DNA from 4 places in the Sphaerisporangium sp. NPDC088356 genome. Region 1 is predicted to be linked to each of the others. Evidence: predicted binding sites of a transcription regulator. Region 1 holds the regulator's gene; each other region holds the start of a gene.
What was found. The regulator HrcA, encoded in region 1, represses chaperone genes, less so after heat shock. The targets are predictions, from matches to a motif close to TTGGCACTCTCNNNNNGAGAGTGCCAA.
Positions count from the first base shown of each region.

Region 2: AB0O34_RS29235 (FmdB family zinc ribbon protein) is a predicted target of HrcA. The motif match lies at 5,787-5,813, and genes of this name have one in related genera.
Region 3: groES (co-chaperone GroES) is a predicted target of HrcA. The motif match lies at 4,291-4,317, and genes of this name have one in related genera.
Region 4: groL (chaperonin GroEL) is a predicted target of HrcA. The motif match lies at 3,257-3,283, and genes of this name have one in related genera.

Region 1 is NZ_JBFBIK010000054.1:17,201-25,051, forward strand. Features, by position in the region: gene hemW (radical SAM family heme chaperone HemW) at 1-875, shown strand, start outside; gene AB0O34_RS20735 (DUF4870 domain-containing protein) at 986-1,588, opposite strand; gene AB0O34_RS20740 (DUF3097 domain-containing protein) at 1,585-2,406, opposite strand; gene hrcA (heat-inducible transcriptional repressor HrcA) at 2,718-3,728, shown strand; gene dnaJ (molecular chaperone DnaJ) at 3,729-4,871, shown strand; gene AB0O34_RS20755 (16S rRNA (uracil(1498)-N(3))-methyltransferase) at 4,945-5,670, shown strand; gene AB0O34_RS20760 (hypothetical protein) at 5,789-6,514, opposite strand; gene AB0O34_RS20765 (SigE family RNA polymerase sigma factor) at 6,511-6,990, opposite strand; gene AB0O34_RS20770 (histidine triad nucleotide-binding protein) at 7,258-7,608, shown strand.
Region 2 is NZ_JBFBIK010000109.1:3,417-11,267, forward strand. Features, by position in the region: gene AB0O34_RS29210 (cytochrome P450) at 1-317, shown strand, start outside; tRNA gene AB0O34_RS29215 (tRNA-Arg) at 526-598, opposite strand; gene AB0O34_RS29220 (M15 family metallopeptidase) at 2,331-3,419, shown strand; gene AB0O34_RS29225 (RcpC/CpaB family pilus assembly protein) at 3,529-4,116, opposite strand; gene AB0O34_RS29230 (S-methyl-5'-thioadenosine phosphorylase) at 4,310-5,116, opposite strand; gene AB0O34_RS29235 (FmdB family zinc ribbon protein) at 5,395-5,742, opposite strand; gene AB0O34_RS29240 (potassium/proton antiporter) at 5,928-7,430, opposite strand; gene AB0O34_RS29245 (LCP family protein) at 7,557-7,851, shown strand, end outside.
Region 3 is NZ_JBFBIK010000041.1:217-8,067, forward strand. Features, by position in the region: partial or broken gene AB0O34_RS17370 (IMP dehydrogenase) at 1-492, opposite strand, end outside; gene AB0O34_RS17375 (DUF5319 domain-containing protein) at 675-1,052, shown strand; gene AB0O34_RS17380 (hypothetical protein) at 1,013-1,159, opposite strand; gene AB0O34_RS17385 (sigma-70 family RNA polymerase sigma factor) at 1,216-1,842, opposite strand; gene groL (chaperonin GroEL) at 2,153-3,775, opposite strand; gene groES (co-chaperone GroES) at 3,885-4,199, opposite strand; gene AB0O34_RS17400 (class I SAM-dependent methyltransferase) at 4,500-5,684, shown strand; gene AB0O34_RS17405 (hypothetical protein) at 5,889-7,376, shown strand; gene tsaD (tRNA (adenosine(37)-N6)-threonylcarbamoyltransferase complex transferase subunit TsaD) at 7,381-7,851, opposite strand, start outside.
Region 4 is NZ_JBFBIK010000009.1:3,120-10,970, reverse strand. Features, by position in the region: gene AB0O34_RS05840 (prevent-host-death protein) at 1-146, opposite strand, end outside; gene AB0O34_RS05835 (TetR/AcrR family transcriptional regulator) at 310-948, shown strand; gene AB0O34_RS05830 (hypothetical protein) at 1,027-1,161, opposite strand; gene groL (chaperonin GroEL) at 1,502-3,127, opposite strand; gene AB0O34_RS05820 (cold-shock protein) at 3,515-3,715, opposite strand; gene AB0O34_RS05815 (MoaD/ThiS family protein) at 4,057-4,332, opposite strand; gene thrC (threonine synthase) at 4,346-5,638, opposite strand; SAM riboswitch class I at 5,653-5,814, opposite strand; gene AB0O34_RS05805 (RNA polymerase sigma factor) at 5,964-6,518, opposite strand; gene AB0O34_RS05800 (trehalose-6-phosphate synthase) at 6,682-7,851, shown strand, end outside.

The DNA.
Region 1 (7,851 bases):
AGTTCGGGCTGGCGGCGGGCGCCGAGGTCACCACCGAGGCCAACCCCGAGTCGGTCGATCCCGCCTACCTCGAAGGGCTGCGGGCCGGCGGGTTCAACCGCGTCAGCTTCGGCATGCAGAGCGCGAAGGAGCACGTGCTGGCCGTCCTCGACCGGCGGCACACCTCCGGCCGTCCGGCGCAGGCCGTACGAGAGGCCCACGACGCGGGCTTCGAGCACGTCAACCTGGACCTGATCTACAGCACGCCGGGGGAGAGCGACGACGACTGGCGGGCCTCGCTGGCGGCGGCGATCGAGGCGGGTCCCGACCACGTCTCGGCCTACTCGCTGATCGTCGAGGAGGGCACCCGGCTGGCCGCGCGGATCCGCAGGGGCGAGCTGCCCATGCCCGACGACGACGTGGCCGCCGACCGGTACGTCATCGCCGACACGATGCTGTCGGAGGCCGGGTTCTCCTGGTACGAGGTGTCCAACTGGGCCACCTCAAAGGAGGCCCGGTGCCGCCACAACCTGCTCTACTGGACCGGCGGCGACTGGTGGGGCGTCGGCCCGGGCGCGCACGGCCACGTGGGCGGCACCCGCTGGTGGAACGTCAAGCATCCGGCGGCCTACGCGTCGCGCCTTGCCACCCGCTCCTCGCCCGCCCACGCGCGCGAGGTGGTCTCCGAGAGCGACCGGCACGTGGAGCGGCTGATGCTGGAGCTGCGGCTCGACTCGGGGTTCCCGCTCGCCGAGATCGGCGTGGACGCCCGTACGGCCGTAGCCCGGGCCCTCGGAGACGGGCTGCTGGAGCCGGAGCCCTTCAGAAGGGGCCTCGCCGTGCTGACGCTGAAGGGACGGTTGCTGGCGGACGCCCTGGTGCGTGACCTGACCTGATCCACGGGCCACCTGCCCCAGCGCCCAGGGCTCAGGGCGACCTGGCCTCACGTGGCCCCGCGCCGACGTGGCCCGCCGGGATCCCGGCGGGCGTGCGGCTCTCAGCCGCTTCAGCTGACGAAGCGGATGTTCATCGGGTAGCGGTAGTTCTCCCCACGGTTCGCCGCCACGGCCGCCATGATCATGAAGATCAGCGAGCCGACCCACACCACCAGCATCAGCAGGATGCCGATGATGAAGAAGGCCAGTACGAAGCACACCGCGTAGGCGATGAACAGCGTGAGCTGGAAGTTGAGCGCCTCGGCCGACTGGTCGCGGACGTAGGGGGACTCGTCTTTCTTGACCAGATACAAGATCAGCGGGCCCATGAACGAGGTGAGCAGGCCGAGCAGGTGGGCCAGCATCGACAGCGTCGTGTCGTCGGTCCCCGGGCGCGGCCCATACCGGCCCGGCACATGCGGCTGCGCCCCATAGGGCACCTGCCCGTACCCCGTCTGCCCGTACCCGGGTTGCCCGTACCCGGGTTGCCCATGACCGGGCTGCCCGTAAGCGGATTGCCCGTACCCTGGCTGCCCGTACCCAGACGACTCGTACGGCGGCTGCCCCTGGCCGGGTTGCCCGTACTCCGGCTGCCCGTAGCCGGGCCGGCCGTGCTCGGGGTCCCGGTCGCTGGGTAAGTCGTCGGGGAGGCGGTCCTGCGGGGTCTCGCTCATGCTTGCTCCTCGGTGGTCACGAAGTCGATCAGTTCCTCGACGCGGCCGAGAAGCTCCGGCTCCAGGTCGGTGAACGTGTGGACGGAGCCGAGGATGCGCCGCCAGGCGTCCGCAGGCTCCAGCCGCCAGCCGAGGGCGTCGATCACGCCCTCCTTCCACGGCACCCCGCGCGGGACCGCCGGCCAGGCCGGGATGCCCACGGCGGAGGGCTTGACCGCCTGCCAGATGTCCACGAACGGGTGCCCGACGACGAGCACCCCCGGCGAGGACACCTGGGCAGCGATACGGCTCTCCTTCGACCCGGGCACCAGGTGGTCGACCAGTACCCCGAGGCGCCGCCCCGGACCGGGCCCGAACTCCTCCACGATCGCCGGGAGGTCGTCGACGCCTTCGAGGTACTCGACGACGACACCCTCCACGCGCAGGTCGTGGCCCCAGATCTTCTCCACCAGGGACGCGTCGTGCACGCCCTCGACGTAGATGCGGCTCTCCCGCGCGACGCGCGCCCGCAGCCCGCCCACGGCGATCGAGCCGGACGCGCTGCGCGCCGGGCCCTTGGCCGTGGCCGGAGCCGGGCGCACGAGCGTCACCGGCTTGCCGTCGAGGAGGAACGCGGCGGGCGCGAGCGGGAACACCCGTCGCCGCCCGAACCGGTCCTCCAGCGTGACGGCCTCCTTGTCACAGGCCACCACCGCCCCGCAGAAGCCGCCTTCCGCGTCCTCCACCACGAGGTCGGGCTCGGCGGCGACCTGCGGGATCTTCCCGCGTAGCGGCCTCCGCCAGTCTCCGGCCAGAACGTCCCGTCCGTAGTCCCGCATAACTGGGCACGCTAGCAAAGATCACGCTCCGGGCGGCGGGCCTGCCAGGGAAGCATGCTCGCCAGGGGAGTTGGGACGCGGGAGCCTGGTGGTCGCGTCGTTCAGCCGAGGGGCGTTCTCACTCATGAAGCCCGAGTCTGGGCGGGCCGACTTGCCGCCCGATAGCAAGCGACTTGTCGCTGACCGGGTGAGGTCCTGAGGATGGGTTATCGCACCCTGTCGGCCGGAGCCGTACACTTGGCACTCGGGAACACAGAGTGCCAGACCAGCCGTTTATGCAGGCACGAACGCAGGGCAGGGAGGTGAGCACGTTGCTCGATGAGCGTAAGCTCGCAGTTCTGCGCGCCGTTGTCGAGGACTACGTGTCCACCAACGAGCCGGTCGGGTCGAAAGCGCTCGCGGAGCGGCACAATTTGGGCGTCTCTCCGGCCACCGTGCGCAACGACATGGCCGTGCTCGAGGAGCAGGGTTACATCACGCAGCCCCACACCAGCGCGGGCCGCGTGCCCACCGACAAGGGTTACCGGTTGTTCGTCGACCGGCTGTCCCAGATCAAGCCGCTGTCCGGCGCCGAGCGCCGGGCGATCGAGACCTTCCTCGCGGGCGCCGTCGACCTCGACGACGTCGTCACCCGCACGGTGCGGCTGCTCGCGCAGTTGACTCGGCAGGTCGCCGTGGTGCAGTATCCATCGCTGATCCGTTCCACGGTCCGGCACGTCGAGCTCGTGCCGCTGGCCGAGCGGCGGATCATGCTGGTGCTGATCACCAACACCGGGCGGGTCGAGCAGCGAGTCGTCGACCTTCCCGATGTGGTGGAGGACGACCGGATCGCGCATCTGCGGGCGGTGCTCAACGCCTGCCTCGACGGATGCCGCCTCAACCGGGTGCCCGAGACGGTGGCCGATCTGCACGACCGGCTTCCCGAGGAGGACCGGCCGGTGGCGACCACGATCCTGTCCGTTCTCCTGGAGACCCTGGTCGACCGGCATGACGAGAAGATCGTCTTCGCCGGGGCCGCCAACCTCGCCGGCGACTTCAGCGTCGGCCTGCGCGAGGTCCTGGAGGCGCTGGAGGAGCAGGTCGTGCTCATGCGGCTGCTCGGCGAGGCGAGCGACTCGGCCGCGCTCACCGTGCGGATCGGCTCGGAGAATCCTTACTCCGGGCTACACGGCACCTCGATCGTCGCCGCCGGATACGGTTCGGGCGACAATGAACTGGCTCGGCTCGGAGTGCTGGGCCCGACGCGAATGGACTACCCGGTGACTATGGGAGCGGTGCGCGCAGTGGCACGCTATGTCGGCCAGATCCTGGCGGGGTCCTAGGTGGCCCGCGACTATTACGGCATCCTCGGGGTCCGCCGTGACGCCGGCCAGGATGAGATCAAGAAGGCGTATCGCCGCCTCGCGCGCGAGCTTCATCCCGACATCAACCCCGATCCCGAGACGCAGGAGCGCTTCAAGGAGATCAACCAGGCGTACGAGGTCCTGTCGGACCCGAACAAGCGCCAGATGTTCGATCTCGGAGCCGATCCCTTCGGCGGCGGTGGCGGCGGGCCGGGAGCCGGCGCGGCCGGTTTCGGCGCGGGCTTCCCGTTCAGCGACATCATGGACGCCTTCTTCGGCGGCGGCGGCGGGTCTCGCGGGCCCCGGTCCCGGGCGAGGCGCGGGCGCAACGCGACGATCCGCGTAGAGCTCGACCTGGCGGAGTCCGCGTTCGGCACCACGCGCGAGCTGGTGGTCGACACCGCCGTGCTCTGCGAGGTCTGCCAGGGGTCGGGCGCCGCGTCCGGCACCCACCCCGACACCTGCGACATGTGCCATGGCCGCGGCGAGATCTCCCAGGTCACCCGGTCGTTCCTCGGCCAGGTCATGACCGCCCGCCCCTGTCCGCAGTGCGGCGGGTTCGGCTCGATCATCCAGCATCCCTGCCAGGAGTGCTCCGGCGACGGGCGGGTTCGCACCCGCCGCACGATCAAGGTGCGCATCCCGGCCGGCGTCGAGGACGGCACCCACATCCAGCTCGCCGGAGAGGGCGAGGTCGGCCCCGGCGGCGGCCCGCCCGGAGACCTGTTCCTGGAGATCGTCGAGCGGCCTCACGAGATCTTCGAGCGACGTGGCGACGACCTGCACTGCACGGTGCAGATCCCGATGACGGCGGCGGCGCTCGGCACGATCCTGACCGTGGAGACGCTCGACGGCGCCGAGGAGATCGACGTGCGGCCGGGCACCCAGGCCGGTCACGTCCTCCCGCTGTACGGGCGCGGCATCCAGCGGCTCAACGAGACCGGCCGCGGCGACCTGCTGATCCACGTGAACGTGGAGACGCCCACGCGCCTCGACCCGGCCCAGGAGGAGCTCCTCAAGGAGCTGTCCAAGCTGCGCGGAGAGGAGCGCCCGCCCGGCAAGTTCGCCCCCGGGCAGCAGGGCTTCTTCTCCCGCCTCAGGGACGCCTTCAACGGTCGCTGACCCCAGGGGGACGCTTCACCGGCATGGGCCCCGTGGTTCGCGGAGTTCGCGCGCGCGTGGCTAAGGTTTGCGGGTGAGCGTCCCCGTCTTCCTCGCCGACGACCTGTCCGGTCAGGAGATCGTCCTTTCCGGCCCCGAGGGGCGGCACGCCGCCACCGTGCGAAGGTTGCGCGCCGGCGAGCGCGTCGACCTGACCGACGGCAAGGGCGCGGTCGCCGAGTGCGTCGTGAGAGACGTCGGCAGGGACTCGCTCCGGTTGGAGGTGCTCGGCCGCCACATGGTGCCCGCGCCGGCCCCGCGCCTGGTGGTCGTCCAGGGCCTGCCCAAGGGCGACAGGGGCGAGCTTGCGGTCGAGATGATGACCGAGGCCGGGGTCGACGTCATCGTCCCCTGGGCCGCCGCCCGGTGCGTCACCCAGTGGAAGGGCGAACGCGCGGGCAAGGCGCTGGCCCGCTGGCGCTCCACCGCGAGGGAGGCCGGCAAGCAGGCCCGGCGGTTCCACCTGCCGGAGGTCACGGAGCAGGCCACGACGGCCGAGGTGGCGGCTCTGCTGCGGGGCGCGGCGGTCGCGGCCGTGCTCCACGAGGAGGCCGCCGAGCCGCTGTCCCACCTTGAGCTTCCGGCGGCCGGCGACATCGTGACGGTGGTCGGCCCCGAAGGCGGGATCACCGGCGAGGAGGTCGAGCGGTTCAGGGAGGCGGGCGCCACGACGGCCCTGCTGGGCCCCACCGTGCTGCGCACCTCCACGGCCGGTGTGGCCGCCGCCGCGGTTCTGCTCACCCGCTCCGGCCGCTGGTGACCCGGCTTCCTGTCCGGTGACCTGATTTCGTGCGGCTCGGCCCTGTCCGGAACCGCCCGGCTCGTTGGTGACACGCCGAAAGGCCGGACTCCTTGGAGTCCGGCCTTTCGGAGAGCGCCTAGTTCTGGGGCGCCGCCGACTCGGTGTCCGTCGTCATCTGCGGAGTCATCGTGGGCGGCGGCGGATCCGTGGGCGTGGGAGAGCACGTCTGGCAAGGGTCCGGGGTCGGGTCCGCCGTCGGCTTCGTGGTCGGCTTGGCGGTCGGCTTGGCGGTCGGCTTGGCGGTGGTCTTCGTCGGCGTGGGGGTGGGGGGCCTCGAACTGGGGGGCGCCGGCTTGGTGGTCCCCTCCGGCTGGGAGTCGCCCGTGCCCGAGGGGCAGGGCCGCTCCGGCTCCGGCTCGTCCACCGTCGTCGGCACCGGGACGGCGCAGTCGTTGCCCGGAGAGCTCGTCGGGGCCGGCGTCGGCGTCATGAGCGGCGTCGTGGTGCCGCTGGGGCTTTGCGCGGCGCGCTGGGTGCCGCCGGCCGAGGGCTGGACGCCGGTCCAGGGCCTGCGCGTGCTCGACTCGTCAGGCGGCGAGGTGTCGTACTGCACCTGGGTGATGCGCTGGTCCGTGCTGATGTGCTCGCGAAGTGGTGGCACGATCATCACGACCGTGGCGGCCACCAGGACGGCACCGCACGCCGACGCGGCGGCTCGCCACCAAAAGACACCCCGCAGGCCCCGCTGGTCGATGCGGGTGCGGATGATCTGCAGTCCTTCTGCGGAGGGCACGACAGAATCCGCCTCCGCGCGCAAGACACGGCTGAGGACCTCGCCGTACTCGTCGGGGGACTCGGTCATGACAATTGCTCCAGTACGGTGCGTAAGGCGGCCATGCCGCGGGCTGTGTGGCTCTTCACCGCACCCTTGCTGATGCCCATGGCGCTGGCGATCTCCGCCTCCGAGAGGTCGCCGTAGTACCGCAGCACCAACGCCTCGCGCTGCCTGGTGGGGAGCCCGCGGAGCGCCTCGATCACGGCGGACCGCTCAAGCTCTCCTATGGCTCCGTTCTCCGCGCTCGGCGCGTCGGGGAGGCCCTTGGGGGCGTACTTCTCCACGACGGCACGATGACGGAGCACTGAGCGCGATCGGTTCACGACCGACTGGCGCAGGTAGGCGAGTGCCTTGTCGGTGTCGCGCAGACGGCGCCACGCCCCATGGAGGGCGACGAACGCGTCCTGCACGACTTCCTCCGCGGTGGCGGTATCGCGCACCAACAGCATGGCGAGACGCACGAGCGACCGATAGTGGGCGCTGTAAAGCGCCGTAACGGCCATGTCGGCGTCCCATCCGACGGGCACCGCCCCCAGCGACCTTTCGGCCACGAGGGTCTCGGTGGTCACATCTGTTGGACGCACGGCCTTCCCAGAGGGTTTACTCTCTGCCGGTTCTTTAGGGGGCATGACCCAGTTGTGTCCTCGCCGGTGGCCTCGCCGACACTGACCGCTTTCTGACGCTGAAGTGTCGCACACCAACCCTAGCCCCGAGGATCTTTCGACGGCACCTCCTCGGTATTACCGATTGGCAACAGAGGTGACTACCCTTTGGGCGTGACAGACTGCCTGTTCTGCAAGATCGTGGCCAAGGAGATCCCGGCTGCGATCGTCTACGAGACCGACCGCACGGTGGCCTTCCGCGACGTGAACCCGCAGGCCCCGACCCACGTGCTGGTGATCCCCAAGGATCACTACGAGAACGCCGCGGTGCTCGCCGCGGCCGACGACGGGCTCGCCGACGAGGTGCTCAAGACGGCCCACGCGGTCGCCGTCCAGGAAGGAGTGGCCGGCGACGGCTACCGCCTGGTGTTCAACACCGGCCCGCAGGCCGGTCAGACGGTCTTCCACGTGCACGGCCACGTGCTCGGCGGCAGGGCCATGCACTGGCCTCCGGGCTGAGCCCCGCCCGGATACGATGGGCTTAGCCAGCGGCGCGGTCGGGCCGGATGCCAGGCTGTACGGTCATCCCAGCGAGCGCGACAGACAAGTACACCAGGCCGGGAGGCGAGCAGGCCGCAGGGCCGCCCATGTCCGAGTCACACGAATCCCGCAGCGCGCCGAACGGCGCGCAGACCAGCGAACCGCCGCGCACCAAGGGCCCCTCACGCACGCAGGCCAAGGTGGTCATACCCGACCAGTACC
Region 2 (7,851 bases), on a different contig from region 1:
TCGCCAACATCGACGTCGCAGGCACCGCCATCCCCAAGGGCGCACCCCTGATACTCGTGCTGGCCTCGGGCAACCGCGACCCCAAGCGCTTCCGCGACCCCGAGCGGTTCGATCCCGCCCGCCTGGACAATCAGCATCTCGGCTTCGGTAGCGGCATCCACCTCTGCTACGGCGCACCGCTCGCCCGGATCGAAGCCCAGACCGCGCTCGACGCGTTGATCCCCCGCCTCGGCACCGCCACCCTGGTCCAGGACCCGCCCCCCTACCGGCGCAATGCCATGCTTCGCGGCCCCCGTCACCTCCTCCTTGAGACCTGACCTGCTCCGTGGCGGCATGGCAGTGCCCCCGGAGGTGTCGAGCGACCGTGAATTCCGGCCTGACCTGGCGAAACGGCTTCAAGATCATTGCGCGCATATTGCGCGAGCGCTGACATTCAACTGCCTACGGCTGCACATGACTGCCCGAGATCGTCAGAGCTATGAGGGAGAAGCCTCAGGTAGATGCCTGTTTTGGCTGGTTGGAGAGTGCCCCCGGCAGGATTCGAACCTGCGGCACCCGCTTTAGGAGAGCGGTGCTCTATCCCCTGAGCTACGGAGGCGGGGCCTGGGTGTAAGCGTACCGAAAGGCGAGCACCATGTGTGCAGAGGCGTGGCTTGGCTTTGCGACTCGTATCCCATGTGTACGCTGAGCTGGGGTAAAAGGCTGACATGCCAGCAACGTTCGGTAGCGGTGGGTGACTACTGTCACGCAGCGTGACCGGAGAGCGACGAATGCGGGTTGAGAGGCGCCGGGGTGTCCGGCCGGGTGTGCTCCTGGCGGCGATGCTGGCGCCCGCGGTCCTCGCGGCAGGACTCCTTGTGGCCGAACTCACCGGCTACGAGGAGCACGTGCGAGGTCGGCCGCGACATGTGGTGAAGGTGAAGGCCGTGGCGGGGTGGCAAGGGCTACCTAGCTTCGTCTTTGTGACGCCTGTACCGGCTCCGCCGCATGCGGATTACGGGTACGAGGGTATGGTTCCGACTCCTTTGATCTCCGGAGATGAGGAGGTGCTGGACGTCTCGCGGCTGACGGCCGGTGGGTCGGAGTCGACGGCCGACCAGGGGGAATCGACCGAGCCGGATCCGCAGGCTGATCGTGATGGTTGGTTGAGTCGCGAGTTACGGGCGCACGGGCCGGGCGCAGTGCAGATATGGCCTCAGGCGAGGAATGATCGTCCGGGGCGGCATGTATGGCGGGCGCTGCCGGTGGAAGGCGCCATGGCGGTGCCGTCGGGAAAGCATGGGCGCGCGGCGCGGCGGGATGAGCGGGCGCCTATTGTGCCGCAGGAAGATCGCAAGCACCCGGAGGAGGGTGGACAGGCGGTGTCGCCTGAGGATCACACTTCAGCCACGCACCCGGGCGAGCATGCGCAAGCCCAGGATCCGAAGGGCCATGCCCAAGGTGTACGCCCGGAGGAACCTACGCAAGCCCCGCGCCCGGAGGAACGTGCGCAAGCAGGACGAGGGCGAGCGGTGCAGCCGAGGGAACGCTCGCAAGCTGCAGTGGACCGTGACCGAAAGGTGGAGTCGGGTGAGCCCGCACAGGCTGCAGGTTCGGCGGAGCGTAGGCGGGCGGTGGAGCCGGGTGAGCGTTCGCGGGCTGCGGGGGCGTGTGGGCGGATGGTGGAGTCGGGTGAGCGTTCGCGGGCTGCGGGTGCGGGGGAGTGTGGGCGGATGGTGGAGTCGGGCGCCCCCTCACAGGCTGCGGGTCCGGGGGAGTGTGGGGGAGCGGTGGAGGCGGGTGTGCGTTTGCGAGCTGTGGATTCAGCGGCTCCTAGCCGGGCCGGGGAGTCGGGTGAGCGGGCGGAGGGTGCGCGGCGGGCTGGACGTATGCACGGAGCGCATTCGGGCGAGCGGGTGCGAGGGGCGCGGCCGGGCGGGCATGGGTGCGATGGACGGTTAGGGGGGCGTGCGCCGGTTGGGTGGATGGTCGGGCGGCCGGTTGGGCGGCCGGTTGGGCGGATGGTCGGGCGGATGGTAGGGGGCTGGGCTGTTGGGTGGGGTGGACTGGGGCGGGAGCCTTCTGCGGTTTCGGTGCGGCCGGCGTCGGGGGTTTCGGCGGTGCGTCGTGCTGGGTTGGTGATGCCGGGGGCGGTTTGGCAGGTGGGCTGTTCTGCCGCGTGGCGGGGCAACTGGCTTTGGCAACTGTGCCAACCGTGCGATAGCGAGAAGGTATAAATGCCATGATCCGTACATAACGGCTCTCGTGACTCGGGTCCGACTACACAGGTAGCTGTAGTAACGTGCGTGCCGGGCTAAGGTCACAAGTTCGCAAACGGAGGGGTCCGTAACGTGCCATCTCCCCGATCGGCGGGCCTGGTCGCCGTACTCATGGTGATGGTCTCCATGCTCACCATGACGTCGTCGGGCTCGGCGCAGGCGCGGTCGGTCACCCAGGAGGCCGCACCCCAGGAGCTGGATCCGGGCAACCTCAATCAGTTGCGCCGTGACGCCGAAAAGTCGTCCCAGGCGCTCGCAGAGGCCACCAAGGCCCTGGAACAGCGGCAGGGGACGCTGGCCAAGGCCGACAAGGAGCTCAAGGGCAAGCTGGAGCAGTTGCGTACGGCGACTCTTGAGATGTCCAAGGTGCGCAGGCCGCTGGCGGACCTGGTGCAGTCGCTGTATCAGGAGCCCTCGGGCGGTGACATGGCGCCCTTCTTCACCGGTGAGAGCGACGCGACCAGCCTTCGTGCTCTGAGCGACATGACGTACATCGTGTCGGGACGTGACAAGGTCCTGGCCGACGCGGGCAAGCTCTATCAGGAGCAGCAGAGGCTGGCCGGAGAGGCGCAGGACCTTCGGGCGACGAAGCTGCTGGTGGAGGCCCAGCTCAGCGTTGAGATCGACACGCTGAGGAAGCGGTCGTCGACGGTTGTGAAGTCCCTGTCCCAGGCTCTGACGAAGCTCGGAGTGCGGGTCAACCAGGGCGGCCGTACGGGAGCGGCGTGCGACCCGACCCAGGTGAGCGCCGCCGCGCAGTACCCCAACGGTCTGCTCCCGAAGAGCGTCCTGTGCCCGCTGCAGCAGCCGGGCCGGGAGTTGCGCGCGGACGCGGCGATCGCCTTCGTCGCGCTCAACGAGGCGTACAGGAAGCAGTTCGGCAAGCCGATGTGTGTGACCGACAGCTACCGCAGCCTCGGCCAGCAGCAGGCCGTCTTCTACCGCAGGCCGGGTTTCGCCGCCGTGCCGGGGCGAAGCAACCACGGGCTCGGGCTCGCGGTGGACCTGTGCGGTGGTGTCGACGTCTTCCGTTCGGTGCAGTTCAACTGGCTTGAGGCCAACAGCAAGAAGTTCGGGTGGATGCACCCCGACTGGGCCTATCACAGCCCGTTTGAGCCGTGGCACTGGGAGTACGACCCGAAGCTCGGCTCGCTGCTGTAGGTGAGAGGCTGCGCTGCTGGAGGGTCTATTTATGGCGTCATCGACTCCGCATCCCCGCCTGTTCAGGCGCTGACGAGACCGTCAGAGCGGTCAGCCCGTGCCGTCATGGTTATCGGGAGTTGCCGTGGATGGTGATCGACAGGCGTGAACCCGTGCCGGCTTGGGTGAGGCGGGCGGCCTGCTCCAGTGTGGTGGCCAGAACGACCAGAGCGCCGCTTTCCGTCATGGAGTCCGCCGAGGCGGTCGCGCGTGGCAGGGCGATGACGGTGACGGCCTGGGCCACCGTGGCCGTGCGCGGATCGAGCCGGGCTTCGTCCCACTGGGCCGCGGCTGCGATCACGTCGATGACATCGCCTACGCGAAGCAGGCGTGCCGCACCGGCGTCCGTGATGCGTACGGGCGTGGCGACCATGCCGGGACCGTAGGCGTCGACCAGGGCAGGTCCGAGCAGGCGTAAGTCGGTGAGAGGCTCGCCGCGCCGGGCCGGGGCAGCCAGGACACGTCCGGCGACGGGCGCTCCCGGGCGGAGCGCGCCGTCGGGCACGGCGGCTTCCGGGATGCGCACCACCGTCAGATCTGGCGCTGCCAGCGTGCCAGGCCTGAGGTCGCGAGCGGCGGCCAGGACCTCGGTGGCGGGGACCGGACGCATGGCCAGGCCCACGCTTCCCGCAGCCATGGCCGCGAGGACGACGGCCATGAGCCGGCGTCGGCGATTGAGTGTCCGAACTACACGAAGTGCGGCCCGCATTGGTGTCTCCTGCGGCGAGGGTTGCCTGTGAGAAATGGCTGCTAGGGCCCAGGGCATGGCAGCAAGTGCTCACGGCGCGGGACTGGAACGCGGAGCAAGGGGTTGCGGGGTCTGGGGTGAGGACAGGCTCGTGGGTCTGGGCCTAGGGGAGTTCGAAGGGGAGGTCGATGCCGTTCAGCGCGTCGCCGCAGGGGCAGGTGCGTTCCGTGGGCAGCTCGACGGCCACCGAGCCGACGAGCGTGCGCATGCGCTCGCTGTTGGCGGCGAAGAACGCGAAGACTTCGTCCTGGGTGACGCCCTCGCCCGCGTCGACCCCGGCGTCGTGATCGGTGACGAGGGCCAGCGTGGTGTAACAGAGGGCCAGCTCGCGGGCGAGAACGGCCTCGGGGTAGCCGGTCATGCCGACGATCGACCAGCCGTTAGAGGTGAACCAGCGTGACTCCGCCCTGGTGGAGAAGCGGGGCCCTTCGATGACGACGAGAGTGCCACCGTCGACGGCACTCCAGCCCTCGGCCTCGGCCTTCGAATAGGACAGAGCTCTGCCAACTGGGCAATAGGGATCGGCGAAGGGGACGTGGACCGCGCCGTTCGCGTCGTAATAGGTCTGCACCCGGCCCGACGTGCGATCGACGAGCTGGTCAGGGATCACAAGGGTGCCCGGGCCGTACTGAACGCGAAGGGACCCGACGGCGCTCGGCGCCAGCACTTGGCGCACGCCGAGGGAGCGAAGAGCCCAGAGGTTCGCCCGGTAGGGGATGCGATGGGGAGGAAATCGGTGATCGCGGCCGTGGCGGGGCACGAACGCGACCGCGCGCGAGCCGATGTGGCCGACAGTGATGGTGTCGCTCGGCGGCCCATACGGCGTGGCGACGTCGATCTCTTCGGCATCATCGAGGAGGGAGTAGAACCCTGAACCGCCGATGACCCCGATGTCCGCTCTCATGACCATGGCGCAGACACTAGCGCCCCGGCCCCGGGCAGAAGAGACGAGAGCCGAGACCTGTGGATAACCCTAGTGGGAAATGGCCAGGGATACGAAGATCGTGGCACGTTGAGCGGCGTGAGTACCGGCGCCCGCACACACCGTTGCGCGCCCTCGCGGGTCGCCGGCAACGTGTGCGGTCGCGGAGATGACCCGCAAGCGATGACCCGGGTCTGCGCATGGGGCCGGGACAGGTGTCCATGAAGGTTGTACGGCCTGTGGGAGCCGTACAACCCTGGGCGTCGTCAGGCGGCCGAGCTGCTCGCGGACGCGGAAGAACTCGCCGCAGCGGGCTCCTTCTTGGCCGAGGCGGTGGTTCCGGAGTCGGAGCCGCCGGAGTCCCCGGAGCCGCTGGAACCAGAGGAACCGGATGAGGCCGGTGAACTGGTGGAAGACGAGACCCCGGAGTTGGTGGACGAGCGGTTGTCCGTCCGATAGAAGCCGGAGCCCTTGAAGACGATGCCGACGGCCGAGAACACCTTGCGCAGCTGGCCCTCGCAGCTCGGGCACGTGGTCAGCGCGTCGTCGCTGAATCTCTGGACGACCTCGAGCCCTTCACCGCAAGCGGTACAGGCGTACTGGTAGGTGGGCACGCACTCCTCCTCGTATGATTCACGCCGAGTATGACTCACGCAGACTGGCACTCTACCGATGCGACTGCTAATGGTACGCAGCCGATTAGGCTAAACGCCACCCAGACAGGTTCTAATCCCCGCCACAAGCAGTGTGGGGTGCCCCGTGAAAGTTCCGTGCCGGCCGCCGTCAAAGGCGTCTGGGGTCACTCGCCGCGTTCGCCGTACCAGCCTGCCAGTTTGCCTCGGCGGCTGACCGCTCGGAGGCGGCGTTCGACGGTCTGCCTGTATGCGGCCGTGGTGACCACCAGAAGCTGGTCCTCCGCCCGCAGGCGCGTGGAGCCCTCGGGGACGAAGGAGCGGCCCTCACGTACGACCATCGTGACGGCCGCGTCCGACGGCAGGCGGAGTTCGAAGATTTCGACTCCGTGCAGCCCGGAGCCCGGCGGGATGGTGATCTGCAGCAGGTCGGCGTTGAGCTCTTCGAGCGGAGCCGCCTCCACGCCCAGGTCACGGGCCTCGTCGAGGGCGTTGACCCGCAGGATCCGCGCGAGGAACGGCAGCGTCGGCCCCTGCACCATCGTGAAGACCATCACGATGACGAAGACCTCGTTGAACACCCCCTTGGCGCCGATGAGCCCGGTCGCCCACGGGATGGTGGCGAGCACGATGGGCACCGCCCCGCGTAGTCCCGCCCATGACAGGAACGCCTGTTCGCGCCAGGAGAGCCGGTCCAGACGCGCCAGCCGTACGATCAGCGCCGAGAGCACGACGGACAGCGGGCGTGCGAACAGCAGCAGGACGAGGCCGGCGATCAGGCCGGGTACGACGGTGGCGGGCAGCTCGTGCGGGCTGGCGAGGATGCCCAGCATGACGAACAGGCCGATCTGCGCCAGCCACGCGGCCCCCTCGGCGAAGCCCCGGGTCGCGGCCCGGTGCGGCAGTCGCGTGTTGCCGAGGACCAGCGTCGCCAGGTACACCGCGAGGAAGCCGCTTCCGTGCAGGAGGGCCGCGCCGCTGTAGGCCACGAACGCGAGGGCGAGCACGGCGATGGGGTAGAGGCCGGACGACGGCAGAGCCACCCTGCGCAGGGCGTAGCCCCCCAGAGGGCCGACCCCGAGGCCCACCGCGCACCCGACCGCCAGCTCGAACAGGGCGTCCAAGACGACGTGCCCCACACTCGGCAGGGGCGTGTTCACCTGGCTGAGCATGGCGACGACGATCACTGTGGGCGCGTCGTTGAAGCCGGACTCGGCCTCAAGGATGCCGGACAGGCGCTGGGGGAGGCGCAGGCGGCGCAGTACGGAGAACACCGCCGCCGCGTCGGTCGAGGCGAGGATGGCTCCGAGCAGCAGGGCCGTACGCCAGTCCATGCGCAGCAGCCAGTGCACGGCCGCCGCGAGGGCGATGATGCTCACGGCCACGCCTACCGTGGCGAGCACGAGCGCGGTCGGTACGGCCCGGCGGACGTGCTGCCAGTTCGTGGTGAGGCCGCCTTCGGCCAGGATGACGGCGAGGGCGGCGAGGCCGATCTGCTGGGCGAGTTGCGCGTTCTCGAACTGGACGCCCAGCCCCGCCTCGCCGACCAGGAGGCCGATCGCGAGATAGATCAGCAGGCTCGGCAGTCCCGTGCGGTGGGCCACCCGTACGGAGGCGATGGCGGCGATGACGACGACGGATGCGAGGAGCAACCAGATATTCAGGTTCACCGGCCCCCCACTCGCGTTTTCCGTCCATTGTGTCCTATTCGTATAGCCCTCTACCACGATGAACTGCTATGAGCTACCGTCACACGCGACACAGAGGCGCTAATCGACGGGTATCAGGTGACGGCAGTGACCGACGAGACTTCCCCGGTTCTTGAGAACACGAGGAAGGATGATTCCGCCGGTGGCGAGGAGGCCGTCCCGGCGAAGCCGCCCAAGAAGCGGCGCCTGCTGCGCCGGATGCTGATCGTCACGGGGCTCATATTCGCCATGGTGTTCGCGGCGGGGTTCGCGCTGGTGATGGAGCGTCAGATCACGCTGAACGGCAACATCGAGCGCATCCCTGGAGCGTTTCCCGAGGACGCGGGGCGCCCGGCCAAGGCAGTCGGAGACGCGCAGAACTGGCTGCTCATCGGGTCGGACA
Region 3 (7,851 bases), on a different contig from region 1:
CCCCACGGGGGCGGTGACGAGCGGCATCGGGGTCATGACATCGCGGACCCGGACGCTCTGGTCGGTCTCGAAGCGCATGTCGCGGTTCGTCACGATGCCGACCAGCACCCCGCCGCGGTCGGTGACCGGCACCCCAGAAATGCGATATTTCCCACACAGGACTTCGACGTCGGCCAGCGTGTCATCGGGCGAGCACGTCACCGGGTTGGTGACCATGCCGGCCTCTGAACGCTTCACCAGATCGGCCTGCTGGGCCTGGTCATCGATGGACAGGTTGCGGTGCAGGATGCCTATGCCGCCCTGCCGCGCCATGGCCACGGCCATGCGCGCCTCGGTCACCGTGTCCATGGCCGCGGAGACCAGTGGGATGCGCAGATTTATCGACCTGGACAGGCGAGTGGTGGTGTCGGCATCACCCGGCTGCAGGTCCGAATACGCGGGAACCAGGAGCACGTCGTCGAACGTGAGCCCGGGTTCGGTGAACTTGGCCATCTGCAACCCTCCTGCCATGGCGCTCTCAAGGTGGGGAAAGGCGCCGGCCCCCTGGCCAAGTTTAGTGTCCTGCCGCTCACTGGCTCGGCGGGTCCTGTGGACAACCTGGCACTCCCCGTTGGATCACTGCTTCCCAAGCAGTTGCCCTCATCAGGGTAGGTGAGGGTCATAAGGTGGAATGCGTGCTGGAAGACGTCCCCCGCGACCCCTTCGCGGAAGACCCTGACGACCCCGCCGCGGCGCTGGGTGAGCTCGACGACTCTGAGCCGCTGACCTTGGCCGAGCGCGACGAGGCGCTCACCGATCTCGCCGATGTGGAGGTCTTCCGCTCGTTGCTGGAGCCACAGGGTGTTCTCGGGCTCGTGCTCGACTGCCCCGAATGCGGCGAACAGCATTATTTCGACTGGGATCTCCTCCGCGGAAACCTCCGACAGATGATCGACCACGGGCGGCCCCAGGTCCACGAGCCCGCCTTCGAGCCCGACCCCGTCGACTACGTCAGCTGGGAGTACGCCAGGGGCTACGTCGACGGTGTGATCGACACCGAGGAGAGCCACTGATCGACGTCGTCGGTCAGTGCGCGCAGCAGGCCCACCGCGCGGTCCTCGTGCTCGCCGACCGGCTCACGGCGGGCGAGCGCGTCGATGGTCGCGTCGGTCCTGAGCACGTCGGGATCCGTCTCGGACCCCCGTTTTCGTACCGAACGCGCCGGATGGACAGCGGTCAAGCTATCGACTCCATGTCGGCCATCGCCCGAAGCCTGGCCAGCGCCCGATGCTGGGCGACGCGAACCGCACCTGGTGACATACCGAGTACGTTACCCGTCTCCTCGGCGGACAGTCCCGACACCACCCGTAAAATGATCAGCTCTCGCTGGTTCTCCGGGAGGCGCGACAGCAGCGCGCGGGCGTGCTCCGCCTCGATGTAGCGCACCACGGTCTCCTCCGGCCCCGGCCCCTGGTCGGGGCCGTCCGGCAGATCCTGGGTGGGCACGGCCGAGCGCACAGAGCTGCGAAGCGCGTCCGCGACCTTGTGCGAGGCGATGCCGAAGACGAACGAGGCGAACGGGCGCCCCATGTCGCGGTAGCGCGGCAGCGCGGCCAGCACCGCGATGCACACCTCCTGGGCCACGTCATCGGCAATGTGGTAATGACCGGAAACCCGGCCAAGTCGGGCACGGCAATAGCGAACCACCATCGGGCGCAACTGCCCCAGCAGCGATTCGATCGCGGTGCGATCCCCCTGTACGGCAAGGCTCGTCAGATCCCTGAGGTCGGACTCGTCCGATCTCGTCGCAAGCCTTACCCCAGTTTTGGCGTCGGCGACGCGTCCCTCGGTCACGTTAGGCATGATGCCCGCCACCATGGCGCATGTCGTCATAGTGAACGGATACGGATTGGTCACATTGACGCGACGATAACCGCGAGTAATCAAGTGAACACCTTGGTGTTTGTATATTTCACTCGCGAAGGGAATTCAGAGGATATTTGTTGGATGTCGCGGCAGCTCGGAGGGCGCGCGGGGCGGTCTCGCGGACGCCCCGGCGTCGGGATCGGTTTACCCCGGCGGGCAAATGACGGGGGCGAAAATCGATTCAACAAAAAAGTACGGCCCGCGCCTCCATGAGGCGCGAGCCGTACTCCGGGCCGAATGATCGGGCTCAGTGGCCGTGTCCGTGGCCGTGACCCTGCCCCCCGGCGGCCGGAGCCTCCTCCTCGGGCTTGTCGACCACGAGGACCTCGGTCGTGAGCAGCATGCCGGCGATGGACGCGGCGTTCTGCACGGCCGAGCGGGTGACCTTGACCGGGTCGATGACGCCCTCGGCGATCAGGTCGCCGTACTCGCCGGTCGCGGCGTTGAGGCCGTGACCCACGGGCAGGTCGCTGATCTTCGCGGTGACGACGTAGCCCTCGTGACCGGCGTTCTCGGCGATCCAGCGGGCCGGCTCGACGAGCGAACGGCGGACGATGGCGACACCGGTCGCCTCGTCGCCGGTGAGGCCGAGGTCGTCCAGGTCCTTGGACAGGTGCACGAGCGCGGAGCCACCGCCGGAGACGATGCCCTCCTCGATCGCGGCGCGCGTCGCGGAGATGGCGTCCTCGAGGCGGTGCTTCTTCTCCTTGAGCTCCACCTCGGTGGCCGCGCCGACGCGGAGGATGCAGATGCCCCCGGACAGCTTGGCGAGGCGCTCCTGGAGCTTCTCACGGTCCCAGTCGGAATCGGTCTGCTCGATCGCGTGCTGGATCTCGCGGACGCGGTCCTGGATCGCCTGGGGATCGCCGGCGCCGTCGACGATGGTCGTGGCGTCCTTGGTGACGACGATGCGACGGGCGGTGCCCAGCACCTCGGGGCCCGCGTTGTCGAGCTTGAGGCCGAGCTCCTCGGAGATCAGCTGGCCACCGGTCAGGATCGCGATGTCCTGCAGCATGGCCTTGCGGCGGTCACCGAAGCCGGGCGCCTTGACGGCGACCGAGGTGAACGTGCCGCGGATCTTGTTGGTGACCAGGACGGCCAGGGCCTCGCCCTCGACGTCCTCCGCCACCACGAAGAGCGGCTTCTTGGTCTGGGCGACCTTCTCCAGCAGCGGGAGGAACTCCGCGATGGAGGAGATCTTGCCCTGGTGCAGCAGAACGTAGGCGTCCTCGAGGACCGCCTCCATGCGCTCGGGGTCCGTCACCATGTACGGCGACAGGTAACCCTTGTCGAACTGGAGGCCTTCGGTGAACTCCAGCTCCAGGCCCATGGTGTTGGACTCTTCGACGGTGATGACACCGTCCTTGCCCACCTTGTCGAACGCCTCGGCGATGAGCTCGCCGATCTTGGCGTCCTGGGCGGAGATCGTCGCTACGTTGGCGATCTCCTTCTTGTCCTCGACGGGACGGGCGAGCTCCAGCAGGCGGTCGCTGACCGAGCGGGCGGCCAGGTCGATGCCGCGCTTGAGCGACAGCGGCGAGGCTCCGGCGGCGACGTTGCGCAGGCCCTCGCGGACCATCGCCTGGGCGAGCACGGTGGCGGTGGTGGTGCCGTCACCGGCGACGTCGTTGGTCTTGGTGGCGACTTCCTTGGCGAGCTGGGCGCCGAGGTTCTCGTACGGGCGCTCGAGCTCCACCTCACGGGCGATGGTCACACCATCGTTGGTGATGGTGGGCGCACCGAACTTCTTGTCGATGACGACGTTCCGGCCGCGCGGCCCGAGGGTCACCTTGACGGCGTCCGCGAGGGCGTTCACGCCACGCTCGAGAGCGCGACGCGCGTCCTCCTCGAACTCCAGGGTCTTCGGCATTTAAGGTCCTCTCAGCATCAGAGCCCCGGGGCTTCAGCCGAAGCGCCCGGGGCTTGACACGCATTTTTTGTAAGGCTCCGTACTGATGGTCGCTTGCGCGCCCGGGGCTTTACTTCTCGATGATCGCGAGAACGTCACGGGCGGAGAGAACGAGGTACTCCTCGCCGCCGTACTTGACCTCGGTGCCGCCGTACTTGCTGTAGAGGACGATGTCCCCTTCCTTGACGTCGAGCGGAATCCGCTTCTCGCCGTCTTCGTCCCAGTTGCCGGGGCCCACCGCGAGGACCTTGCCCTCTTGCGGCTTCTCCTTGGCGGTGTCTGGGATGACCAGACCGGAAGCGGTCGTCTGCTCGGCTTCAAGCGGCTGGACCACAATGCGGTCGCCGAGCGGCTTAACGGGAACCTTGGTGGCGGTCGTCACGATCGGACCTCCCCTTCAGATTGTGTTGATGAGCTGAAGAGGCGACCAGCGGCCTGCCGTCGCGGGTGTCAGACCTGCCTCGTCGCATTTTTACTTGGCACTCTCACTAGGCGAGTGCCAACACTGAACAGTATGCAAGGCCGCCGACTCAGTCAACACGGACAGGCCGTCCCTGGTCAGTCCGGTGCAGATACCGGGGCCGGCCCAGGCGCGACTCGCCCGAAATGTCCGTCCGAGCTCCGGGTCCGCCAGGTTGCCGACTCCTTCCCTCGGACCTCCCGGCACGCGATAGCGTCGGGAGACGTGGACCTCGACGCCTTCCGCGAGTTGCTGACCCCCCGCGGGCAGAAGGCCCTCGGCGACGCCGTGGAGGCGGTGGCCGGCGGCACCGACCCGGTCCTGGCCGCGAGCCGGCTGAGGAAGACCTACGACGCCTCGCTCACCTCCGCCGCGCTCACCCAGGCTCGGCTGCGGGCGCGCGGCGCCGTCAAGTTCGGCCCCGACGCCGCCCGCATGTACTTCACCCCCGACGGCCTGGAGCAGGCCACCCGCACCGAGGTGGCCGCCCACCGCGCCCGCAGGCTCCCGCCGGGCACGCGGGTCGCCGACGCCTGCTGCGGCATCGGTGGCGACCTGATCGCCATGGCACGCGCCGGGTGCGAGGTCGACGCCGTGGACCTCGACCCGCTCACCGTGGAGGTCGCGCGGGCCAACGCCGTGGCACTGGGCCTCGGCGACCGCGTCACGGTCCGTACGGCCGACGCGGCCGAGGTCGAGCCGGAGGCGTACGACGTGCTGTTCGCCGACCCGGCCAGGAGGTCGACCGGCAGGCGCGTCTTCGACCCCATGGCGTACTCCCCGCCGTGGCCGGTGGTCCTCGGCATGGTCGCACGGGCACGGGCCGCGTGCCTGAAGGTCGCGCCCGGCATCCCGTACGAGCTGATCCCGCCGGGCGCGGAGGCCGAGTGGGTCTCCTACCGGGGCGAGGTCAAGGAGGCCGTCCTGTGGACCGGCGCCCTCGCCCAGCCCTCCGAGGAGGACCTCGGCCGCAGGGCCACGATGCTGCCATCCGGCGAGACGCTCACCCCCGACCTGTCCCTCGGGCGGGCGGAGCACGGGCCGGTGGCCAGATACCTGTACGAGCCGGACGGCGCCGCGATCCGCTCGCATCTGGTGGCCGAGGTGGCGGCGCTGGTGAACGGCCACCTGATCGACCCGCAGATCGCCTACATCACCGGCGACACCGCCGCCGTCACGCCGTGGGCGTCGCGGTACGAGGTCCTGGAGACGATGCCGTTCTCGCTGAAGCGCCTGCGCACCGCCCTTCGCGAGCGCCGCATCGGCGCGGTGACCCTCAAGAAACGCGGTTCCGCCGTCGACCTGGAGCGCCTGCGGAAGGATTTGCGCCTTTCTGGCGATAAATCGTGTGTCGTGGCTCTTACCCGCATCGGCGAGCGTCCTTTCGCGCTCATTTGCGAACCTGCCTGACCTGCACAAACGGCCATTTCGGGCAATCCATCGATAATCACGAAGTTTTAAAGTCGGCCCCGAAAGTCGCCTGCCGAGCGACTACAGTTGGCCAGCGCGGGATTTTCGCCTGATCGATGGCTGACCCGCCTTATTCGTCACGCCAGACAACCGGACCAATCCCACCGCAGTGCGGCCGGCCGCCCGCGAGTGAAGGAGCTTTCGGTGGATCACTCCAACCACACCCTTCTCCAGGCGGGAAGCCAGACCGCCATCTCCGACCGGATGCGCGAGCTCCTGGCGAGGGCGGCACAGGACCACGTGTACGAGCAGCGCACCCAGGGCGCCGTGCTCGACGAGATCCGCCAGCGGCTCGAAGGCATGGAGTGGTTGCTGCGTGAGGTCCGCGAGCGCGAGCTGGGCGGCCTGAGCGGCGCCCTCGAAAGCGTCGGCGGCCAGCTCGGCGAGCTGGCGACCCGGCCTCCGGCGTGGGCCGAGGGCCTGGCCCAGCACGTGGAGGTCGTGCGCGACCGCGTCGACGGGGTGGGAGACCGCGTCGCCGTCATCGTCGACCGCATCGACTCGGTGAGCGAGCGCGTCAGGCCGGTCGCCGAGCTGCCCGGCCTGTGGAACGACCTCGGCACGGTGCGCGAGGGGGTCGCCGAGTCCCTGAAGCGCCTCCAGGCGGTCCTCGACGGCGGCCTTGCCATGCCCGACCGCATGGCCGAGCTCACCAGGCGCCTCGGCCAGCTCACCTCCAGCATGGAGGCGGCGGGCGGCCGCTTCACCCGGGTCGACAAGGCGCTGCTCGACCTCACCCAGCGCACCGAGCGGCTCGAAGGCGGCGTTCTCGACCTGAGCGAGGGCCTTGAGGACACCCTCGCCTCGGCGATCGAGCGGCTCACCGGCTCCGTCGAGCAGCTTGTCGGCAAGGTCGACGGCATGACCTCCAAGCTGACCGACGCCGAGACCCGGCTCGCCGACCGCCTCGACGGCGTCGACGGCCGGCTCGCGGGCTTCGACGGCCGCCTGGAGGGCGTCGAGGGCCATCTGACGGGCTTCGCGGCGCGGTTCGACGGCGTCGAGGGCCACTTCGGCGACCTCAAAGGACGCGTCGACACCGTTGAGGGCCGGTTCGACAGCGTGGACAGCCACCTAGGGGCCGTCGAGGGGAGGCTGGAGACGGTCGACGTCCGGCTCCAGAGCGTCGACGGGCGCATCGAGACGGCCGACTCCCGCGTCGACGGCCGCCTGGCCGGGCTCGACCAGCGGCTCGCCGATGTCGACGGCCGCCTCAGCGCCCAAGATCAGCGTTTCGCCACGGTCGACGAGAGCTTCGAGGGCGTCAACGAGCGGCTGGAGATGGTCGACGACCGCGTGGAGGCCGTCAACCAGCGCGTCGGCCAGCTCCCCGGCCTGCTGGAGGTGGGCGAGGTCCACAAGCGCGTCGGCGAGCTGATCAGCGCCCAGGGCGACGACCAGGGCAAGCGGCTCGACATGATCGAGAAGCGGCTGGCCGACGCCATGCCGCCCATGACCGAGCTGATGGACCTCGTACGGGCGCGCCCCGACCGCGATCAGCTGTCGGAGACCGTGGACGAGATCATCCAGCCCACGCACAACGACCTGACCCGCAGGCTGGGCGCCCTGGAGGAGACCATGCTGGCCCTGGCCGAGGCCCTGCTCCGCCCCACCCGCACCGCCAAGGACTGACCCGTCACATGTGGACGGCGGTGACCGGCAGGGACGAGTCGGCGGGGATGTCGAGCCGCGACGGGCTCACCCCCGAGGCCACCAGCTCCGACCCCAGCGCCGCGATCATCGCGCCGTTGTCGGTGCACAGCCCAGGCCGGGGCACCCGCAGGCGCACGCCCGCGGCATCACACCGCTCCTGAGCCAGGGCGCGCAGCCGCGAGTTCGCGGCCACCCCGCCCCCGATGAGCAGGTCCTCCACGTCGTACTGCCGGCAGGCCTGGAGCGCCTTGCGCGTGAGCACGTCGACGACGGCCTCCTGGAAGGACGCGGCCACGTCGGCGACGGGAACGGGCTCCCCCGCACGCTCCCTGGCCTCCACCCAGCGCGCGACGGCGGTCTTCAGCCCGGAGAACGAGAAGTCCAGCGTGCCGTCGTCGTACTTCCCGCGTGGGAAGGCGACGGCCGTGCCCGAGCCATCGACGGCCGCGCGGTC
Region 4 (7,851 bases), on a different contig from region 1:
CCGATGGGCGTGACGGTGGCGATCTGGTGCCCGTTGCGCATGAGAGTGAAAGATTCGCCGTGCTCTATGGCGTCCATGATCTCGCTGGCACGATTCTTCAGATCACGCTGATTGATCTCTGGTAGCTCGTGCGCCGGGTAGGTCATGGACACATCATACGACCATGTCCCACGGCGTGGCACATCATGGGACATGGTGGCGAGATCAACTCGTGTGCCGATCCAGCGAGGGTCCCACACAGACCACTGACGTCAATGGAGTGGCGCCATCCTTGGTGCCGCTCTATTTTTCCTACCTAGGATCGTGGCCATGGGAGAACAGCTCGGCCTGCGGGAACGTAAGAAGCGAGAGACCCGGCAGCGCATCGCCGACAGGGCCATGGGGCTCTTCATGACCCGTGGCTTCGACAACGTGACCGTGGCCGAGGTGGCCCGGGTGGCCGACGTCTCCGTAAACACGGTTTTCAACTACTTCAAGACCAAAGAAGACCTTTTCCTCGACCGCACGGACGTCGTGGAGGACCTGCCGAGCCAGGTCATCCGGGAGCGCCGGCCGGGCGAGTCGGTCGTCGCCGCGCTGCGCCGCGACTTCCTCACCGCGCTCGACGAGCGTCACTGGCGCATCGGGCTGAACGAGGGTTCCGAGGTGTTCAACCGGCTGGTCAAGGACAGCCCGTCGCTCGTCGCACGGATACGTGAGCTGGGCGAGCACCAGGAGGAACTCCTGGCCCGCACCCTCGCCGAGGAAACCGACGCCGACCCTGACGACATCACACCCTGGGTGATCGCCGCCCAGCTCTGCGCGGTCACGCGGCGGCTGGTGGCGCATGCCGTACGGCGCAAGATGGCGGATGAGAGCATCGACAAGATCGTCCCCGACCTTCGCGTGCAGGCGGAGCGCGCATTCGACCTGCTCGAAAGGGGCATCGGCGACTACGGCGCCCGCTGACCGTACACCCGGCCCACGGGGAAGGAATCGGCTGCCTCCCCCGCTTGTCCGGCCGTCGCAGACGCGGCTACTCGCGATCTACAGGTCGAGCTGGTACTCGAAGGTCGTGTGCGTCGGCACGTAGCCCAGCGCGTCGTTGATGCGCCTCATGTACGGGTTGCTGTCAGCCGTGTCGGCCAGCAGGCCGCCGAGGTCGGGGTAGCGCTCCATCATGAGGAGGTGGAAGTGTCAGAGCCCTGGTGCGGCTGCTCGACCGTCATGCGCATCTGCTGCACACCCCCTCGTCGATGGCGCCGGTCCGGTGTGACGGACGGCCCGATGAACCTACGTGCTCCACCACACGGCCGCAACACATTTCGGCCTCGTCTCTGCCCTTCAGGTGAACGCAGCCCACTGATCGTGCAGAAAAGTCGACCTAGCCGTACGACAGCGCTGATCAGGCGGGCGCGGTCGCGGTCGTCTCGGGTGTTCCGAGCCAGGTGAGCGCCAACGCCAAAGGGCCATCCCCGGTGGATCCGGGGACGGCCCTTTCAGTGACTTGCGAGCCGGAGGCTCAGAAGTCCATGTCACCGCCGCCGGGCATGGCGGGAGCGGCAGGGGTCTTCTCGGGCTTCTCGGCGATGACCGCCTCGGTGGTGAGGAACAGAGCCGCGATGGACGCGGCGTTCTGCAGCGCCGAGCGGGTGACCTTGGCGGGGTCGATGATGCCCGCCTCGAGCATGTTGACATACTCGCCGGTCGCGGCGTTGAGGCCGAAGCCCACCTCGATGTTGCGCACGCGCTCGACCACGACACCGCCCTCAAGGCCGGCGTTGATCGCGATCTGCTTCAGCGGCTCCTCGAGCGCCTTGCGGACGATCGCGGCACCGGTGGCCTCGTCGTTGAAGAGCTCCAGCTTGTCGAACGCCTTGGCGCCCGCCTGCAGCAGAGCCACGCCACCGCCGGGCACGATGCCCTCCTCGACGGCCGCCTTCGCGTTGCGAACGGCGTCCTCGATGCGGTGCTTGCGCTCCTTGAGCTCGACCTCGGTGGCCGCGCCGGCCTTGATGACGGCGACGCCGCCGGCCAGCTTGGCGAGGCGCTCCTGGAGCTTCTCGCGGTCGTAGTCGGAGTCGGTGTTCTCGATCTCGGCGCGGATCTGGTTGACCCGGCCGGAGATCTGCTCGGGGTCACCGGCGCCGTCGACGATGGTGGTCTCGTCCTTGGTGACGATGACCTGGCGCGCGCGGCCGAGCAGGTCGAGCGTGGCCGTCTCGAGCTTGAGGCCCACGTCCTCGCTGATGACCTGGCCACCGGTGAGGATGGCGATGTCGCCGAGCATGGCCTTGCGGCGGTCGCCGAAGCCGGGGGCCTTGACGGCCACGGACTTGAACAGGCCGCGGATCTTGTTGACGACCAGGGTGGCCAGGGCCTCGCCCTCGACGTCCTCAGCGATGATCACGAGCGGCTTGCCGGCCTGCACGACCTTGTCGAGCAGCGGAAGCAGGTCCTTGTTGGCCGACACCTTGGAGTTGACGATGAGGATGTAGGGGTCGTCGAGGACGGCCTCCATCCGCTCCGGGTCGGTCACGAAGTAACCGGAGATGTAGCCCTTGTCGAAGCGCATACCCTCGGTGAGCTCGAGCTCAAGGCCGAAGGCGTTGCTCTCCTCGACGGTGATGACGCCTTCCTTGCCGACCTTGTCCATCGCCTCGGCGATCATCTCGCCGATCTGCGTGTCGCCGGCGGAGATGGAGGCGGTCGAAGCGATCTGCTCCTTGGTCTCCACGTCCTTCGCGAGCTTCGAGAGCTCCTCGCTGACGCGCTCGACGGCGGCCTCGATGCCCTTCTTCAGGGACATCGGGTTGGCGCCGGCGGCGACGTTGCGCAGGCCCTCGCGCACGAGCGCCTGGGCGAGCACGGTGGCGGTGGTGGTGCCGTCACCCGCGACGTCGTCGGTCTTCTTCGCGACCTCCTTGACGAGCTCGGCCCCGATCTTCTCCCAAGGGTCCTCGAGCTCGATCTCCTTGGCGATCGAGACGCCGTCGTTGGTGATCGTGGGAGCGCCCCACTTCTTCTCCAGCACGACGTTGCGGCCCTTGGGACCCAAGGTCACCTTGACGGCATCGGCGAGCTGGTTCATACCACGCTCGAGACCGCGCCGGGCGTCCTCGTTAAACGCGATCATCTTGGCTGCCATACGGCTAGACCTCCCAGATACAGGGTGGCTTGCAGCGGATCGAGCCGACGCCCGCGACGGCATGTAGACCCCGCGACTTCACGACACCTGTCGCCGTGAACCGCCAGGCCCCATCGCCTCGATCCAGGTTTGTCACTCTCGACAGGAGAGTGCCAACGAACTGTTTAGCACTCTACCCTGCCGAGTGCAAGCGACAACCCCTATGACCTGGGAGGCACAAGGATTTCTCTGACCGTATGCCGAATATTGGACCTGCCCTCACGTGCGGGAAAGTACGGACATGACGGAAGGCTCGGCCCGTCTTCCTGCATGACGAACCGAACCTTCCGGCTACTGACCGAGAGAGACCAGTGGATCTTCGTCGACGACCGGACGGGGCCGGTGTCGTCACACAGTCCGCACGGACTCCGCCTGTGGACCCTTCTGGCCCTGTGTGATCTCGAACTCCACCCGCTGACCCTGCTCAAGGGACCGGTATCCCTCGGACATGATCGCTGAGTAGTGGACAAACACGTCCTTACCACCGTCTACCGCGATGAAGCCGTAGCCCTTGTCCGCGTTAAACCATTTGACGGTGCCCTGCGCCACTTTCCGACTCCTCTTGCTGGGCTCCGGACCCCACCCACTCCTCCGCGAGGCCCGTGACCTTCGGAACCGAGACGCATGCGAACTCCTCGGCCACGTCGATCGTTCTCGACCATACCTGTGGCAAGGCTTGGCGCAACAGAGTCAATCATCAAACTACTTCTTGACGTTCGCTGTAAGCAGGACGTCACTTTTCCGCCCGCGCTTGGTTTAGTTGAGGATTACACTACCCGCAAGAGTCAGTAAGAACTTCTATTATGATAGTCAGGCCGTTCCAGGCCCCCCTGGGCATGCCAACGCCCACGCGTCCCAGGGACACGTGGGCGTTGAGGGGAGCCTGAGGGTCAGCCGCCGGCGACCGCGGGGATCACCGAGATCTGCGCGCCCTCCGGGGTGGCGGTGTCAAGACCGTCCACAAAACGGACATCCTCTTCTCCGACATATACGTTGACAAAACGGCGAATCTTGCCCGTTTCGTCCAGAATGCGGGCGCCGATTCCGGGGAAGTCGGACTCCAGCTTCTGCAACACCTCGCGAAGCGTCGCGCCTTCACCGTTCACCTCCGCAGCACCATCGGTGTACGTACGGAGAATCGTCGGAATCCGCACAGAAACGCTCATTTATCGTGACCTTTCAGGAGTTATCGGCGATAGCCGTGCGGAATGCGTCGAGTGAGGGGCGGATGACCGCGGTCGGCCGGGCCTTGTCGGAGACCGCGTCGAGGGTCTTCAGGCCGTCCCCGGTGTTGAGCACCACCGTCTCGGCCTCCGGGTCCAGGAGGCCGTTCCGCACCAGCTTGCGGAGCACTCCCACGGTGACGCCGCCGGCGGTCTCACCGAAGATGCCCTCGGTGCGGGCCAGCAGGTGGATCGCGTCGACCACCTCGGCGTCCGTGACGTCCTCGACCGCTCCGCCCGTGCGGCGGGCGATGTCCAGGACGTACGGCCCGTCGGCCGGGTTGCCGATGGCGAGCGACTTGGCGATGGTGTCCGGCTTGACCGGCTGGACGATGTCGAGACCGGCCTTGAAGGCGGACGACACCGGCGAGCACCCCTCGGCCTGCGCTCCGTAGATCTTGTAGGGCTTGTCGTCGACGAGCCCGAGCTTGATGAGTTCCTTGAAGCCCTTGTCGATCTTCGTGAGCTGGGAGCCCGAGGCCACCGGCACGATGATCTGGTCGGGGATCCGCCATCCCAGCTGCTCGGCGATCTCGTAGGAGAGGGTCTTGGAGCCCTCACCGTAGTAGGGGCGGAGGTTCACATTGACGAAGCCCCACTTGTCGCCCAGCGGGTCGCCGATGAGCTCCGAGCAGAAGCGGTTGACCTCGTCGTAGGTGCCCTCGATGCCGACCAGGCGCCCGCCGTACACCGAGGCCATGACGATCTTGGCCTCTTCGAGGTTCGACGGGATGAACACGCAGGAGTCCAGACCCGCACGTGCCGCGGCGGCGCCGACGGCGCCCGCGAGGTTGCCGGTCGACGAGCACGACAGGGTGTGGAAACCGAAGTTGCGTGCCGCCTCAAGGGCGATCGCGACGACCCGGTCCTTGAAGGAGTGGGTCGGGTTCCCGGAGTCGTCCTTGACGTGCAGGCTGCGGATCCCCAGCTCACGGGCGAGGTTGTCGGCCTTGACCAGCTTGGTCCAGCCGGGCGCCAGGTTGGGCTTGGAGATGACGTCGGCGGGCACCGGGAGAAGCGAGCGGTAACGCCAGATGTTCTGCGGGCCCGACTCGATCTGCCGGCGGGTCACCGAGGTGCGACCGGCGTCGGGGGTGTCCCAGGTGTAAGCCACTTCGAGTGGCCCGAAACACTCGATACAGGCGAAGATCGGTCCGAGGTCGTAGCGAGTGCCACATTCGCGGCAGGAGAGCGCGACGGCGGGGCCGAAGTCGAGTGTGGTCGTTGTCTCAGCTGTTGCGAGCGCCATGAAGCGAGGCCTTTCCCTCATCTTCGCCCGGACCACCTTGATCACGGGCCGGAATTGGCACCTGTCCCGGCTGGTCTTCTGGTCGGTTGCCGCGCCATTCGGAGACGCGTGTGACCACAGCCGGGAGGGTTGCCGGGGCTTCGCAGGGCCGGTCCCTCCACCCCTCTGGATGAGCAATATGAAGTTGTGATCCCGCCGATGTTACAGGCAGGACAAAAGAACTGTACCTTGCCCGCCAGCGGGCCCGGTCGATCGTCTCACCAATCGAGACGAACAAGTATCATCACCACACGATCGGAGTGACCGCGCGGTGGGATCGCGACTATCACTTGTAGGCGTCGCCGAGAGCCGCCTGCACATACTTGCGGGCCTGGTGGATGCGCGATTTGGCGGTGCCCAGGGGGATGCCGAGCTGCTCGGCGACCTCGTTGTAGTCGAGCTGGCAGATGTCGCGCAGCACCAGCGCCTGCGCCAGGTCGGGCTTGTCGGCCTCCAGGGCCTCCATGGCGTCGAGCAGGTCGAGCCGCGAGCCCGCGATGACGCTCACCCTGCGCGGGTCGGCGCGCATGTCCGGAAGCTCCTCGGAGGTCTGCTCCGCGCCCCGGCGTTTCAGCGTGCGGTAGGTAGTGCGCGCGCAGTTGGCGGTGACGATATGCAACCAGGTGGAAAAACGTGCCCGCCCTTCGAACCTTCCGATATTGCGGGCGACGGCCAGCAACGTATCCTGGCAAGCCTCCTCCGCGTCCTGGTGGTAGGGCAGGAGCCTCGCGCAGTGGCGGAGCACGTCGGGCTCGATGCGGCGGAGGAGCTCTCCGAGGGAGCGGTGGTCACCTTGGGCGGCGGCGCGGGCCAGCTCTTCGGTCGTCTCGTCAAGCGCCATGCCGGAGCTCCCCTCGACGGTCTGCACTTTGCCTCGACCGGACCATCAGCCCATCTTATTGGGAGCGTTAAATTAATTTAATCCGCGGCCGGGTGCGCATCACAGCGGAGATGAACGGCGAGGGACCACCGCCACATGGCGGGCGAGGAGTGGTGATGGGCAGATGAACACTGTTCTGCTGGCCTCCAACAGGGGCCCGGTGTCGTTCACACTTGCCGACGACGGTGCGCTGACCATGCGCAGGGGCGGAGGCGGCATGGTCTCCGGCCTCTCGGAGGTCGCCAAGGACACCAACGTGCTCTGGGTGTGCGCCGCGCTCTCCGACGGCGACCGCAGCGCCGTACGGCTCGCGCCGAGCGGGCGCCTCGACCAGGCGGGCTACGACACCGGCCCGGTGCGCATGCTCGACATCCCGCCCGCGACGTTCCACCGCGCGTACAACGCCGTGGCGAACTCCACGCTGTGGTTCGTCAACCACCTGCTCTACGACATCCCGAACTCACCGCAGTTCGACATGCGGTTCCGCAGGGAGTGGGAGTCCTACCAGGATTACAACGCGGCGTTCGCCCTCGCACTGGCCGAGGAGGCCGCGCACGGCGCCCGCGTGATGATCCAGGACTACCACCTGACCCTCGCCCCGGCGATGCTCCGCGTCGAGCGCCCCGACCTGCGCATCGCCCACTTCTCCCACACCCCGTGGGCTCCGCCCGAGTACTTCTCCCTGCTGCCCGACGACATCTCCGCCGAGCTGCTGTCGGGCATCCTCGGCGCCGACCACGCCGGCTTCCTCGCCACGCGCTGGGCCTCGGCCTTCATGGACTGCTGCGAGACCCTGCTCGGCGCCCAGGTCGACCGCGTCGAGCGCACCGTCGCCTACGAGGGCAGGACCACGCGCATCGGCGTGCACGCCCTCGGCGTCGACGGCGACGCGCTGTGGGCCCGCGCCCTTGAGCCCGACGTCGAGTCGCACATGACCGCCCTCCGCGAGCGCGTGGGCGACCGCAAGCTCATCGTGCGCATCGACAGGACCGAGCTGTCGAAGAACATCGTCCGCGGCCTGTCGGCCTACAAGCAGTTCCTGACCGACCATCCCGAGTGGCACGGCAAGGTCGTGCACCTGGCGTTCGCCTACCCGTCGCGGCACGACCTGCCCGAGTACCGCGAGTACACCGCGGCCGTGCAGCGCTGCGCCAAGGAGATCGAGGACGTCTTCGGCGGCGAGGACTGGGATCCCCTGATCCTCAACGTGGACGACGACTACGCCCGCTCCCTCGCCGCCTACCGCATGGCCGACGTGCTGCTGGTGAACCCCATCCGAGACGGCATGAACCTC